DNA from 2 places in the Sphingobium sp. TKS genome. Region 2 is predicted to be linked to the other one. Evidence: riboswitches for the same ligand, from Rfam matches in the RefSeq annotation. Region 2 holds a riboswitch; the other holds the start of a gene.

Region 1 (7,100 bases), 860 kb from region 2:
TCATGGCCGCAATCGCGGCACCTATGATCAGGCATATCTTTACCCATGACGCACCCGCCCAACACGATTTCACCGCGATCGGAACGGTCAATGAGGTCTAGGCCCGGCATGCCGTAGATGATGTTGACGCCCGACTTGGTCCGGCAGCGTGGACAAACGTAAGTGCGAATAGGCTTTTCTCCTGTTGAGTGACGAAGCGGGACATTCTGGCTGGCGCTCGATAGGCAATAGCTATGACAAAATAGGTCGCAGGAGGGCGCGCGGCATCGCGGTACCGAGGATGCGAAGGTTCGACCCGCGCGCCTCTCAAGCGTCAGCCTACAGCCTCCAAGCTGTCCTGGGACAGTTGGTGAGCCAATGCTGCGGCCTTATCGAGGCGCTCCCAGCGATGGTGCGCCGGTGAGCGCCAACGCCCGAAATGGCCGAGCACGGCAGTGTCGGAATAGATGGGACGCAGCAGGTCGAGATCGCGGATGATCCCCGCAGGTGTCAGGTCCCACGCAGCTCGAACTGCGGTCGCCAGCGCGGCATCGGGAATTGTGCCGGTTCCGTAGGTCTCGACGTTCACCGACACAGGCTCGGCGACACCGATCGCATAGGCCAGCTGAACGGTGCAACGGTTTGCCAAGCGGGCAGCCACAATATTCTTGGCGATGTGCCTTGCGACATAGGCGGCCGACCTGTCGACCTTTGTTGGATCCTTGCCGGAGAAGGCGCCCCCGCCATGGGGGCAAGCGCCGCCGTAGGTGTCGACGATGATCTTTCGTCCGGTAAGGCCCGTGTCACCCTTGGGCCCGCCTACGGTGAATGGCCCGGCCGGGTTGATGAGCGCCTTGAACTGAGGGGTCCGCAGGTGGGACGGAATGACCTGGTCAATCACTTCGGCCTGCAGCAGAGCCCTGACCGCCTCGAGCTCGCTCTCAAACTGATGCTGCCATGACAACACGACCGTCTCCACGCCGACCGGCTTGCCCTCGCGGTAACGCACAGTGACCTGAGCTTTGCCGTCAGGCCTCAACGCGCTGCCCCCCTCCCCCACAAGCTCACTGGCGCGAGCGACAAGATCCGTCGCGAGCGACCAGGCCAGCGGCATGAAGTGTTCGGTCTCAGCAACGGCATGACCAAACATGAGGCCCTGATCGCCGGCACCCGTCTCCTCTCCGCCATCGACTCCCGCCTCGATTTCCGGACTTTGACGATTGAAGCGGACCTCAATTTCACAAGTAGCTGGATCAATATCAGTGGCTTCGTGGCCGTAGCCTACCTCGCGCAGGACAGCGCGAACCAGCTCAGGTGCTCCTGCCTCAACCGCGGCAAAGTCTTCCGGTCGGGTGGTCCGGAACTCCCCAGCCACGATGATTTTGTCGTTTGCAGCGAAGGTCTCGCAAGCGACTCGGGCATTGGGATCGAGCCTCAGGAAGGCATCGAGAACGGCGTCCGAAATCTGATCGCAGAGCTTATCAGGATGCCCGGCCGATACGGCTTCAGAGGTGAACAACCCTTCAAAAACAGACATAAAAGTCTCCAGTTTTAGCCGCTTTGACGATGTCGGGGGCGGCAATCAGGAACAAATCCCCCCGGCCCTTGGGCGGGCCAAACCAATCAATGCCTGGGCCGACAGGTCAGCGCAGCAAAACCAACTCGGGCGTCCCATGGACGCCGATCCATACGATCGCGTTTTGCTGGTACTTTCGTCCAAGCAGGCAGGCCTGATCGCGCGAAAGGCCAAGAGCAAGGTAGCTCGCCTCACCAGGCCAAGCGGGGTCGTCCCCCTGCCCCACCCCTTCGAAAACCGTGGCTCCCAGGGCTTCGAGTTCACCTTTCAGCAACGCCATCGATGCCGCGTTCTCCTGTGCAGAGTTCGGGCTGCTGTAGGGATTCTCCGCGGTGATGAAGGCAGCTCCGGGAGAACTGCTCGCCTGGATCGCGGCGGCCACCACTACAGAAGGCACATCGATCCGCAGCACGATGGCCTCACCGCCCAGATCTGCGCTGTAGCGCGTTCGCCGATAGGCCTGAATAAGGGTAGGATCGAGTGATGTCTTGGACATGGAAACCCTCCAGATTGGAGGGTCGACACAGCTTCCGCTTCGTTGCCCGGATGTGGGCCACATCTGCTTTCGCAAAACCACCTTGCCCGGAACGGCAGGTTGGTGTGGGCGTCGACCCAACTCTTGATGACCACCAGATGCTAGCCTACGTTGCGCGAGAAGGCAAGCGAGAGCCGCAATCCCGAACAGATGGGCGGCTGCGGTGGCTCAATGGTCCGACAGTTGGTCGGCGACCGTTTTGCGGTCGGTCGGCATGACCCGTAACGACCATCCGAAAACTGGGCCATTTGGAGGCAACCCTTGATAGAACCAGACAACTACACGGATGACGAAGGACCAGAGCAGATCCCGAGTTTCCTGGGTCTGATTTTCGACGGGAACGCCGCTTTCGAGGCAGCACTGGCGCCCCTCAATGGGTTTGACTTCTGGACTTACGCACAACTCGCCGATGAGTTGGAGGCAGTCGGGCGGTGCGTCGTCGTCGATTTCGGGAGCGGAGCTACCGAGCTATGTTTCCAGGCCGACTCGGTCGATCAAATCGTCGGGGCCATTCCTGCCGTGGATGCGCTCTACGACTGTCCTGACCATCAGGGTCCCGCCGGCGGAGCCGGCCATGTCCTGGTGATGGCAGACGGTTTCAGCGACATCGATGTAACACGAGCTGCTTTGGGCTTGCGCGCCGCTCTAGATTCGGATCTCGCTGCCATGTCCGCTTGCCTCAAGGACAGCTAAAGGCACGGGACGAGGCGAGCGAAAATTACGATAACACCTGTTGCCGAATTTTAATCTGGATAACGTAAACTGCTGCCACTCGATGCGTTTTAAAATCCAATTGGTCAATTTAGATGTAAGCGCGACAGGCGCAGAGCGCGAAGGCAAATAAATTGATCGAAAAGTCCCGTAGTTCATCAGCGATCCGGTTTTCCGAAGGGATTGAAAGCCTCCTTGTTGATCATGTTCGCGCCCTTTTCCGAGCCGACGAAATTGCACTGCAATCGCTTTCTCAGAGATCGGAAGATGTCCGAAATAATGCTCAATTATCTGCGTCCAAGCTGCAACAACGCGCCAATTCCAGGCTCAGCAGGCTGCACGTTTTCTTGGAGCAGACGGTCAGCGAAGGTGAACAGATTGCTGCCAGCGTTCGACGACTCACCGAAGAGCGCAATGAGCTTCGGTTCCTTCTCGAACGGGGCAAGGCACATCAATGGTCTGAAGCGGAAATAGCGACGGCGAAGGCTCATGCTGACGCAGCTTTGACCGACGCTGACAAAGAGATTGAACGGCGCAAAGGTCAGATTGATGCGCTGCTGAAACGCAGTGACGAGCTTGCCCACGAGCAACAGGCCTTTGCGACACGCAAGTTCGATAGCGATGCCCTATTTTCGTCTCTTATTGCAGGGCTGGAGCCGCAACCCTACCGAGATGCGCTTGCTACGGAAATTGACGCTTGCGAAATCAAATTTCGGAAAATTTCGCAAGAGTTACAACACTCTTTGGCAGAACAGCGTGATGTGCAGTTGGCCGCGGAAGGGGAGCTCTCGCAGCTGAAGAAGGAGCTCAACGAAGCGCGTGCGCGCGCCTCGCAGTTAGCATCAGCCGAGGGACTAGGCTGGCTTGCACGCCGCCTGAATCCATGGAACTTACTTTCGCGCAGCGAAGACGAAATCGCGAGAGACCTGAAGGCATGTCAGAGCAGATTGAGCACGACCCAGGCGACGATTACGAATCTCGATCTGAAGCTTGATGAAAGCCGTCGTGCGCACGAACGGCAACTTGCATCACTGCCAAATTCCGTGCGCCAAAAACTCACAGACATTGCCTTGCATGACTCGAACGAAGCGGCGGCACATCTCTCTGACATCGAACGCATGTCTGCGGGAATCTCGACAAGTCTCACCGCGCAGCTATCCGAAATCTCCCTGCAAGAAGCGCGCTACGAGGATGAGCAACGTAAACTCATTGATGCCTACTTCGATGATCGGCTTAGGAAGGCACAGCTGAGCCTCGAAGCGATCGAGGCAAGCATTGCCACGATGAACTCCCGACATCTTCGCGCTGGGCGCAAGCAAGAGCGGCTGCAATGCTTGCTCGAAAAACGACGCGCGAAGCTAAATGATGACCTTCGTGACTGCGAGCGTCAGGAAAATGCTCAACTGGAAGGCCTCGAGAGCGAGGCGCAAAGATGGCGTGTTCGACTTCAGGATCGCGCGCCACGCGCGGGCATGGTTTATGACCCCACCACTTCATCGTTCCGGGAAAAAGAAGCTCTGGGGAACCCAACGCCGATGGGCCACATGGCCTATCGACGAGCGAGCGACGAACCGCTGACGCTTGCCTCGTTGCCAGTCCTTCTGCAGCGCCGCTCGCAGACCGGCTACGTGAACAGGGACGATGAAAGATTGGCATCAGTCCTTGCTTCATCTTTCGAAGCCGATGAGCCGGCCGAAGAAGATCGGGCGAACTTCATTGATGATTTTTGTGATAAATTTTTTGGCGATGAGGGAGAAGAGCGGGCGTTCTTTGTGTCCGTCGTCTCGGAAGAGAAGCGCGGCACACTCGCACTTTTCCGGCCTGCGAAGGTTCTTCCCCAACTGAAAAGCGCGTTACCGGACGCAATGTCGATCTGCGTCTTGTGCCGCCTCGCATACGACGAGGAAAGAACCCCGGGCAATACCACCATCTATTTCCTAGACGCCGCTCTTGTTCCCGACAGCGAGCCGCGCCCGTTTGAGCGGGTCATTACATTGATCCGGCATACGTCCAGGAACAGGCTTCCGGCAGCCGCGCACCCTCTGGAAGATCTTCTGGGCCAAGCCGCATCTCCGGCGCCAGTCTTGCTGACTGAGCTCGAAGGTCGCCTTCGTGACTGGCGCGGCTACCTTGACTGGGCCGATGAACAGATCCTTCGAAGGGCTCCCTCGGCGATTCTTGGTCCGGGAGAATGGAAGGGACGCATCTGGGAAGGATACCTCTTCTGCGAGACTAAGCAGGTTGCACGGATGCTCACATCCGGGCCGAAGTTTGCTGGCTCACAGCCGCGTATGGAACTTTTCCAATGGGGCGCTCAAGAACAGTTGGGTAGCACCGCAAGCAGTTTTCGATGCGACAGTGTCGAAGTCGTCGAAGAAAACCCAACGATCGATATCTCAAGGCACTGTCCTTGGCCTAATGGCGCAGCCAGATCTGTTCGCATTGTGCTTGGGGTCAGAGATGCGGCAGCTCTAGCGGAACTCCCTGACGATGCATCTTTCGGATTGCGCAATATGTCGGAAGCGGCCGGCGCTCGCACACAGATTGCACGATACCGAGATGCGCTGAGACAGCTTCAATTCCTCGCGCCTGGAGGCAAGCATAGGAGCCGGCTGACCGCCGCACCCTACTTGATGGCGTCGATTTTTAATGTTTCGCAAGTGTCGAGGCCGATGGCAAAATCAGGCCGACTTCTCAATGCGGGAATTGCCACCCTGTACCGCCTTAACGAAGATCAGGCTCGTGCGGTGGAAGTCATGCTTGCGGCTCCCGAAATTGCCTACATTCAGGGACCGCCCGGAACCGGAAAAACGACGATGATTGCGGCGGCCTGCGCGCATTTCGTTAGATCTGGACAACGGGTCCTTATTGCCTCGCAGACGAACCTCGCGGTTGAGAATGCACTTGAGCGATTAATCGAAGATCCTGAGGCTCGCCCTCTTTGGCTAAGCAGGGTTGAGGGTGACAAGAAAAAGTCTTCAGCGATCGGCGACTGGTATCGTTTGGCCGCAGATCACGTGGAAGCTGCAGTCCGCGATCCTTTCCATGGACTGGCGGACGACGTTGAGCATTGGCAGATTTGGCTGGAACGCGCCCGGAAGCTCGAGCGTGATCGAGCGGCCATTGGATCAGACCTCCAGCGCCGCGAGCGCGATTTGAGCGCAGCACAAGAGCGGCTCACTGAACTTCTTCACCGCGAGGGGTGCGAGTTGGAGAGCGATGCGCGCATAAAATGGTGGGCTATGGCGCATGATGCCTTGGCCCATGCCTCAGACTGGGATCCATCGCTGTTTTTGCCTGCTCTCGCTGCGGATGCAGCCGATCTCCTCAAGTTATTGGCTAAATTTGATGGAAAAGCGGTGCGCCTTGATGTTTCACCAGGGGCTCTAAATCGCCAAGTGCAAGAGAGGGTTCGCGCACTCCAGCCTCAATTGAATTCGGAAGATAATCACCGCGAGACAGCAATGTTGCAGGTGAGGACTGCGGTCCTTGCCGACTGGCCGGATTTGCCATCGTCACGTCAACCAGACCGAAAGGGGCAAGAGGAGAATTCTTTAACTGTCGCGCAAGCCGAGAGCCAACTCCGGCGGGCACAACAGTCGCTGGACGATGCGCAAGGCCGTGCGAATGCGGTTGGAGAAAAAGTTGGAAAACTGCTGTCGGAGATCGAAGGGTTTCTCAACCAGAATCAAGTTCCAAGTGAACTCTCCGCAGCGATTGGCGCTGTTCAAAATCATGCCGACTTGCAGGAGGCTCGCCTTAACGACTTTGATCCGCTCAAAGCGTGGTTGCCGCTGCTCGATCAATGGGTACTCGACGCCAAAAATCAGGCAGAAAATCCGTCTGCTACCGACCGAATGGGGGAGCGATATATCCGCAACGCCAACGTCATCGGTATCACCTGCAATTCCGACTTCAGTGTCCTCTCGGATGCCGGGTTCTCGCGCTTCGACGTGGTGATCATCGACGAGGTGAGCAAGGCGACCCCTCTTGAGCTGCTGCGGCCAATGCTGTTGGCGCCCAAGACCATCCTTGTGGGAGATCATCGCCAGCTTCCTCCAACATTCGATTTCGCGACAAGCGGGCAATCAGACAGATTGCGGACCGAAGATGAGGATCCTGAAGCGCTTGAGCGCGAAGTCGAACTGCTTCGCAAGTACGAGCGGTTGACCACCGCTTCGCTGTTCCGTGACGGCTTCGCCGAAATCGATGCGAAGTCCAGGGCCGCGCTGCATACCCAATACCGCATGCACCCGCAGATCATGGCGCTGGTCAACCGTTTCTACGACGGCCGGTTGG
Region 2 (7,100 bases):
GCGACGATCGCGCGCTTTGACGCCAGTGAATATAAGTGCCGCATCGCCTGCGAAGTGAAGCCGGCGGATCATGAATATGGCTATGATGCCGGGCTGGATGTCGATCACAAGATCCAGCGGCAGGTCGACCCGTTCATCGTCTACGGCATTTCCGCCGCCAGCCAGGCGCTGCGCGACGCGGGCCTCGACAATATGAGCGAGGAGGAGCGTCTGCGCGCCGGTTGCTCGATCGGTTCGGGCATTGGCGGCTTGCCGGGCATCGAGAGCGAATCGCTGGTGCTGGCGAACAAGGGGCCGGGCCGCGTGTCGCCGCACTTCGTCCATGGGCGGCTGATCAACCTGATCTCGGGTCAGGTCTCGATCAAATATGGGCTGATGGGGCCGAACCATGCGGTCGTGACGGCTTGCTCGACGGGCGCACATTCCATCGGGGACGCCGCGCGGATGATTGCGATGGACGATGCCGACGTGATGCTGGCCGGCGGTGCGGAAAGCGCGATCTGTCCGATCGGCATTGCCGGTTTCGCGCAGGCTCGGGCGCTGTCGACGGCTTTCAACGACGCGCCGGAAAAGGCTTCGAGGCCCTATGACGTCAACCGTGACGGCTTCGTCATGGGCGAAGGCGCGGGTGTGGTTGTGCTGGAAGAATATGAGCGGGCCAAGGCGCGTGGTGCCAAGATCTATGCCGAAGTCATCGGCTACGGTCTGTCGGGCGACGCCTATCACGTCACTGCTCCCCATCCGGAGGGCAATGGCGGCTATCGCTCGATGCAGATGGCGCTCAAGAAGTCGGGGCTTTCGCTGGCGGATATCGACTATGTGAACGCGCATGGCACCTCGACCCCGCTGGGCGACGAGCTGGAACTGGGCGCGGTGAAGCGGCTGTTCGGTGAACATCTGTCGACCATGTCGATGAGTTCGACCAAGTCGGCCATCGGCCACTTGCTGGGCGGCGCGGGCGCGGTGGAGAGCATCTTCTGCATCCTGGCGATGCGCGACCAGATCGTGCCGCCGACGCTGAACCTCGATGAGCCGAGCGAAAGCTGCAAGGGCGTGGACCTGGTTCCGCACGTCGCCAAGGAGCGCAAGGTGCGCGCGGTGCTGAACAACTCGTTCGGCTTCGGTGGCACCAACGCTTCGCTGATCATGAAGGCGGTCTGAGACACGACGCATGCGGCGGCTTGGCTCTGGCATATTGCTGATCGGCCTGGCCGTCGCGGCTTTCGTTGCATTCCGCTTCGTCTATGGATGGACAGAGGCGGGACCGGCGACGAGGGATATAGAGATCGTGGTGCCCGAAGGCGCGACGATTGCGGATGCGGCGGTACTGCTCAAGCAGAAGGGCGCGGTGCGCTCCGCCGACGCTTTCCTGACCCGCGCCAAGGTTTTCGGGCGCGGCAAGTCGATCAAGGCGGGCGAGTTCCTGATCCCCAAGGGCGCCAGCAACAGCGATATCTTCGGCATTCTCCAGGGCGGCAAGACGCTGACCCGGCTCGTGGCCATACCGGAGGGGATGCCCTCGATCCTGGTCTATGAGCGGTTGAAGGCGAATGAGGAGTTGACCGGCGATATCCCGGTGCCGGCGGAGGGAAGCGTGCTGCCCGACAGCTATGCCTTCGACAAGGGCGAGAGCCGGGCGGCGGTGCTGGGGCGCATGCAGGGCGCCATGGACAAGGCGCTCACGAAGCTGTGGGCGGAGCGGGCGCCCAATAGCGTCGCCAAGACGCCCAAGCAGGCCATCATATTGGCCAGCATCGTCGAGAAAGAAACCGGCGTGCCGTCCGAGCGGCCGATGGTGGCGGGGGTCTATGGCAACAGGCTGAAGGTCGGCATGATGCTGCAGGCGGACCCGACGATCATCTACCCGATCACCAAGGGCAAGCCGCTGGGACGCAGGATCAAGAAGTCGGAGATCGCGGCTGTCAACGATTATAATACCTATGCGATGACCGGGCTGCCCAAGGGGCCGATCGCCAATCCCGGGCGGTTGTCGATATTGGCGGTCTTGCATCCCGCGGAGACGAAGGCGCTCTACTTCGTCGCGGATGGCAAGGGCGGGCATATCTTTGCCGATACGCTGCAAGAACATAATGAGAATGTGCGGAAATGGTTTGAAATCCGGCGGGCTCGGGGAGAGCTTTAGCCTGCACAGGTCTATAGGTTGTTTGGGTGGAAGGTGGACGTCATTTCCGTCAAACGTCCGCTTCTGGTCATTAGCAGGCGAAGTTTTCCTTTTCTTCCGTAAAGCAGCGATTGCCAAACGCCACTTACCCGCCTATCCAGCCATCAGCATCAAGAGTTGGGGCGACGCCCAACGCCAACCTGCCGATCCGGGCAAGGTGGCACTCCGTAAAGGAGGATGTGGCCGATCCGGCAACCAAGCGGACCCAAGCCACATCGTTAAGCGTCGCTCCGAAGCAAGGAATGACGTGACGTGCCGATCAAGATAGCCGACGATCTTCCCGCCCGCCGCACGCTGGAGGCCGAAGGCGTCGTTGTCATGCGCGAGGCCGATGCGGTGCGGCAGGACATCCGGCCTCTTCGGATCGCCTTGCTCAACCTCATGCCCAACAAGATCAGCACGGAAACCCAGCTCGCCCGGCTGCTGGGGGCGACGCCGCTGCAGGTGGAACTGACGCTGGTGCGGATCAGCGACCATGTTTCGCGCAACACCTCCGCCGATCATATGGCGTCCTTCTATCGCCCATGGAGCGATGTACGGGATGAACGGTTCGACGGCTTCATCATCACCGGCGCGCCGGTGGAAACGCTGCCGTTCGAAGAGGTCAGCTATTGGGATGAATTGCGTGCCATTTTCGACTGGACGCAGACCCATGTGCATCGTTCCTTGAGCATCTGCTGGGCGGCGCAGGCAGCGCTGCATCATTTCCACGGCGTGGAAAAGCATGCGCTGGAGCGCAAGGCCTTCGGCGTGTTCCGGCATCACAATCATCTGCCGTCGTCGCCCTGGATGCGTGGCTTTTCCGACGATTTCTGCGTGCCGGTGTCCCGCTGGTCGGAAGTGCGGCAGGAGGATATCCCCGACGGGCGCGGCTTGCAGATTCTGGCCGATAGCGCGGAATCGGGCCTTTGTTTGATCGGTGATCCGGGGCGCGGCTTCCTGCATATGTTCAACCATCTGGAATATGACAGGCTGACGCTGGCCGACGAATATGCGCGTGACGGGGCAAGGCAGTTGCCGGCCCATTATTTTCCTGGCGATGACCCGGCGCAGGCTCCGCTAAATCACTGGCGCAGCCATGCGCATCTGCTGTTCGGCAACTGGATCAACGAAATCTACCAGACCGCGCCCTTCGATCTGGGGGTGGTCGGACAGCAGCCGGCGCTGACCGCGGCTTAGCGGAGGATGCTCTTTGCAATCAGGCTGCGGGCATAGCGCCATTGGAAGATAGCGATGATCAGGATCACAACAGGGAAGATCGCCGCCGTAATGTCCTTCACCGCCAGTAGGTCGGTATGGATGAAGCTGTAGCCGAACTGCACGATCACCGCGACGATCGAGAGCAGGAACAAGGGCGCAGCGGCGGCCTTGCGGAGCAGCAGCAGGGTCGCGCCCAGCGTGCCTGCGCCGACAGCGACCGCATAGGTAGCCCAGGCCCAGACCGGCATGGCGGCGAAGATATTTGCCGTATAAGGATCGGTCTTCGCCAATTGGCCGAGGTCGGCGGTATATTGTATGATGAAGGCGGCGACCCCCATCAGGTTCCAGAGCAGCAATATGATCCCGATGGCCCGAAAGGATCGCGGTGCGGTCATGACTTTCCCCCTCTGTCGGCGGCCTGCCTACCGAGGCCGTGGGGGGATCATAGGGCTGGCGGGATTTTGCGAAAGGATATGCCGGGTTTTGGCAAATGAGGCTTTGGCGGCGCCGATCGTCGTGACGGCTTTGATGGGCGCGGCGGATTTCGGCTGGGCGGAAGGCTTGCGCCGCGCGCATTTTCCGGCCGAACGCAATCTGGTGCCGGCGCATATCACGCTGTTCCATCATCTACCCCCCTCCGCTCTGGGGGAAGTGGCGCGGCGTTTGAAGCGGCTCTGCGCAGGTCCGCCGCCCGGTGCGAGGCTGACCGAGGTGATGCTGCTGGGGCGGGGTGTCGCCTATCGGGTGGAAAGCCCGGACCTGATGGCGATGCGCCATGAACTGGGGGAAGCTTTTGCCGGATTGCTGGTGCCGCAGGATCAGGGGCGGCCGCGTCTCCACATCACGGTGCAGAACAAGGTCGAACCGGCGGAGGCAAAGAAACTGGCGACGGCGTTACGACGCGATTTCCGCCCGAGGCCGCTCGCGATCGCTGGCCTTGCGGCTTGGCATTATCGCGGCGGGCCTTGGGAATTGGCGGTGAAGGCCAGCTTTCGGGGCTGACCTTCATCTCGATCAGGCGAGGCCGACTTCCTTGAGCGGAACCGAGGCGTCCGCCAACTGCGCCTGATCCAGCACCGCGCCGGAAATGACATGGGCGCGGCCCTGCACATAATCCTTGACCGCATTGACGCAGTCGAGCGCGATCAGCTTGCCCCCCTTGAGATAGAGGACGGAGAAGCTGCGGGTCGCCGGATCGCCGCGCAGGATCGCCTGATCATGCCCGGTCGAAAGCCCCACGGTCTGGAGCTTCAGATCATATTGGTTCGACCAGAACCAGGGAACCGCATGATAGGCTTCTTCCTTGCCCATGATGTGGTTGACCGCCGTTTTCGCCTGGTCATTGGCGTTCTGCACCGACTCAAGCCGGATCTGCGCGCCCCGGGCGAAGCTGTTGGCATGGGCGGCGCAATCGCCCACCGCATAGATGTCGGGCAGGCTGGTGCGGCAATATTCGTCCACGTCCACGCCATTGCCGCCCGCCGCGCCCGCCGCGATCAACGGGCCGGTTTCGGGGATGATGCCGATGCCGACGATCACCATGTCGGTCTCGATCCGCTCGCCATCTTCCATCAGCACGGCAGTCGCCTGGCCATCGGTGACTTCGATGCAGTCCATCCGCGCGCCGGTGCGGAGATCAACGCCATGGGCGCGATGCTCGGCCTCGTAGAAGCGTGACAGTTCCTCGCCCGCCACGCGTGCCAGCACGCGGTCGAGCGCTTCGAGCAGCACGACCTTCTTGCCGAATTTCGACAGGACCGCCGCCGCCTCCAGGCCGATATAGCCGCCGCCGATCACGGTCACATGGCTGATCTGGTCGAGCTTCGCCATCATGGCGTCGACATCGTCGCGGCGGCGCACGGCATGGACGTTAGGCGCGTCGGCACCGGCGCAGCTCAGCATGCGTGGGGAACCGCCAGTGCACCAGATCAGCTTGCCATAGCTGATTTCCCGGTCGCCCGCGGTCACGAACTTGCCCACGGGATCGACGGCCTTCACCCGCAGGCCGAGCAGCATGTCGATCTTGCGCTCTTCCCAGAAGCTCGCGGGGCGGATCAGGATGCGATCGAAGCTCTTGTCGCCCGCGAAATATTCCTTGGACAGCGGCGGACGCTCATAAGGTGGATCCTTTTCATCGCCCACCATCGCGATCGAGCCCTCGAAACCAAGCTGGCGCAGCGAAATGCCCGCCTGTGCCCCGGCATGTCCCGCACCCACGATCAGAACGTCATAATAGCTCATCGACGCGCTATCCCCTCATTTTCCTGTTGCCGCGTGCTTGGCGCGCTTTCGCGAGGCTGGCAAGCGGATTGTCGTCCGATACTGTTATCATTGGGGCGGCGGCCGGGCGCGACCCGGCCGCCGGAGGCTTATCCGATTGCCCCGCCGATCATGCGAGCGAGGCGTGCGGAAAAGGCGCGCGGGTCGGTCGGAAGCTCGCCGTCCGCGATCCGGGCCTCATCCAGCAGCAGTTTCGCCGCGTCCTCGCGCAGGTCGCTGTCTTCGGCCAGCGTACCGAGCTTTGCGATCAACGCATGGCGCGGATTGATCTCCAGCACGGGCTTGGCCGCATTGTCGAGTCGTCCGGCGCCCGCCAGCAGCTTTTCGAGCTGGCGGTCCATCGTATTGTCGGGCGCGACCAGGCAGACAGCGCTTTCCGTCAGACGTTCCGATGCCCGGACGTCGGAGACTTCCTCGCCCAGTACCGTCTTCACATAGGCGATGAAGCCGTCGACCTCTGCCGATGCCTGCGTCGCGGGCGCTTCGCCGTCGGCCAGCGGGATCAGGCTGAGGTCGGCCAGACCCTGTGTCACCGACTTGAACGGCTTGCCCTGATAATCGACCCCGGCGGTGACCCAGAAGCTGTCGACCTGATCGGTGAGCAGCAGCACCTCGATCCCGCGCGCGCGGAAACCCTCAAGCTGGGGCGAGGAGGCGAGGCGGTCGAGATCGGTGCCGGTGGCGTAGTAGATCGCGGTCTGATTGTCCTTGATCGCCCCGACATAATCCTTGAGCGAGCGCCAATCCTCTCCGCCAGCGGTGGATTTGAAGCGGGCGAGGCCAAGCAGCGTCTCGCGCCGTGCGAAGTCCTCGAACAGGCCTTCCTTCAGGACCGCGCCGAAATTCTCCCAGAAGCTGCGATAGGCTTCCGCGTCCTTGTCCGCCAGCTTGTCCAGTTCGGACAGGATGCGGTTGGCCACGCCCTTCTGGATGGCGGCGAGCACCGGGCTTTCCTGGATCATCTCGCGGGAGACGTTGAGCGGCAGGTCGTTGCTGTCGACCAGCCCGCGCACGAAGCGCAGATAGCGCGGCAATATCTGCGCCTCATCGGTGATGAAGACGCGGCGGACATAGAGCTTCATCCGGCCTGCGCGATCCGGGTCGAACAGGTCGAAGGGGCGCATGGAGGGCAGGAAGGCGAGGACCGAATATTCGTGCAGCCCCTCGGCGCGGTAGTGGAGCGTCAGGGCGGGTTCATCGAACTGACCGGCGGCGCTGCGGTAGAAGTCGGTATATTCCTCCGCCGTGATGTCCGATTTCGGACGGGTCCAGAGCGCCGCGCCGTCCGCGATCTGCTTTTCCTCGGCGTTCGGCTTTTCCTTGAGGAAGATGGGGACGGGGACATGGCCGGATTGCGCGGTGATGATGCGCTGGGTGGTGAAATGCTCGGTATAATTGGCGGCGTCTTCCTTCAGATGGAGGACAATGCGGGTGCCAC

Evidence for each region. Region 2 has a riboswitch for S-adenosylmethionine ahead of K426_RS08820 (homoserine O-succinyltransferase). Riboswitches for the same ligand answer to the same signal wherever they lie in the genome.
Region 1: linked by a shared signal. The riboswitch ahead of K426_RS04485 (DUF3293 domain-containing protein) and the one ahead of K426_RS08820 (homoserine O-succinyltransferase) in region 2 are both predicted to bind S-adenosylmethionine.

Annotation. Positions count from the first base shown of each region.
Region 1 covers NZ_CP005083.1:885,298-892,397, reverse strand. Annotated here, with positions in the region: gene K426_RS30170 (HD domain-containing protein) at 1-47, opposite strand, end outside; gene metK (methionine adenosyltransferase) at 314-1,516, opposite strand; gene K426_RS04485 (DUF3293 domain-containing protein) at 1,623-2,051, opposite strand; SAM-I-IV-variant riboswitch at 2,080-2,186, opposite strand; gene K426_RS04480 (hypothetical protein) at 2,352-2,783, shown strand; gene K426_RS04475 (AAA domain-containing protein) at 2,936-7,100, shown strand, end outside.
Region 2 covers NZ_CP005083.1:1,746,158-1,753,257, forward strand. Annotated here, with positions in the region: gene fabF (beta-ketoacyl-ACP synthase II) at 1-1,161, shown strand, start outside; gene mltG (endolytic transglycosylase MltG) at 1,172-2,143, shown strand; SAM-I-IV-variant riboswitch at 2,285-2,391, shown strand; gene K426_RS08820 (homoserine O-succinyltransferase) at 2,435-3,361, shown strand; gene K426_RS08825 (sugar transporter) at 3,358-3,777, opposite strand; gene K426_RS08830 (2'-5' RNA ligase family protein) at 3,881-4,384, shown strand; gene K426_RS08835 (NAD(P)/FAD-dependent oxidoreductase) at 4,397-5,623, opposite strand; gene htpG (molecular chaperone HtpG) at 5,752-7,100, opposite strand, start outside.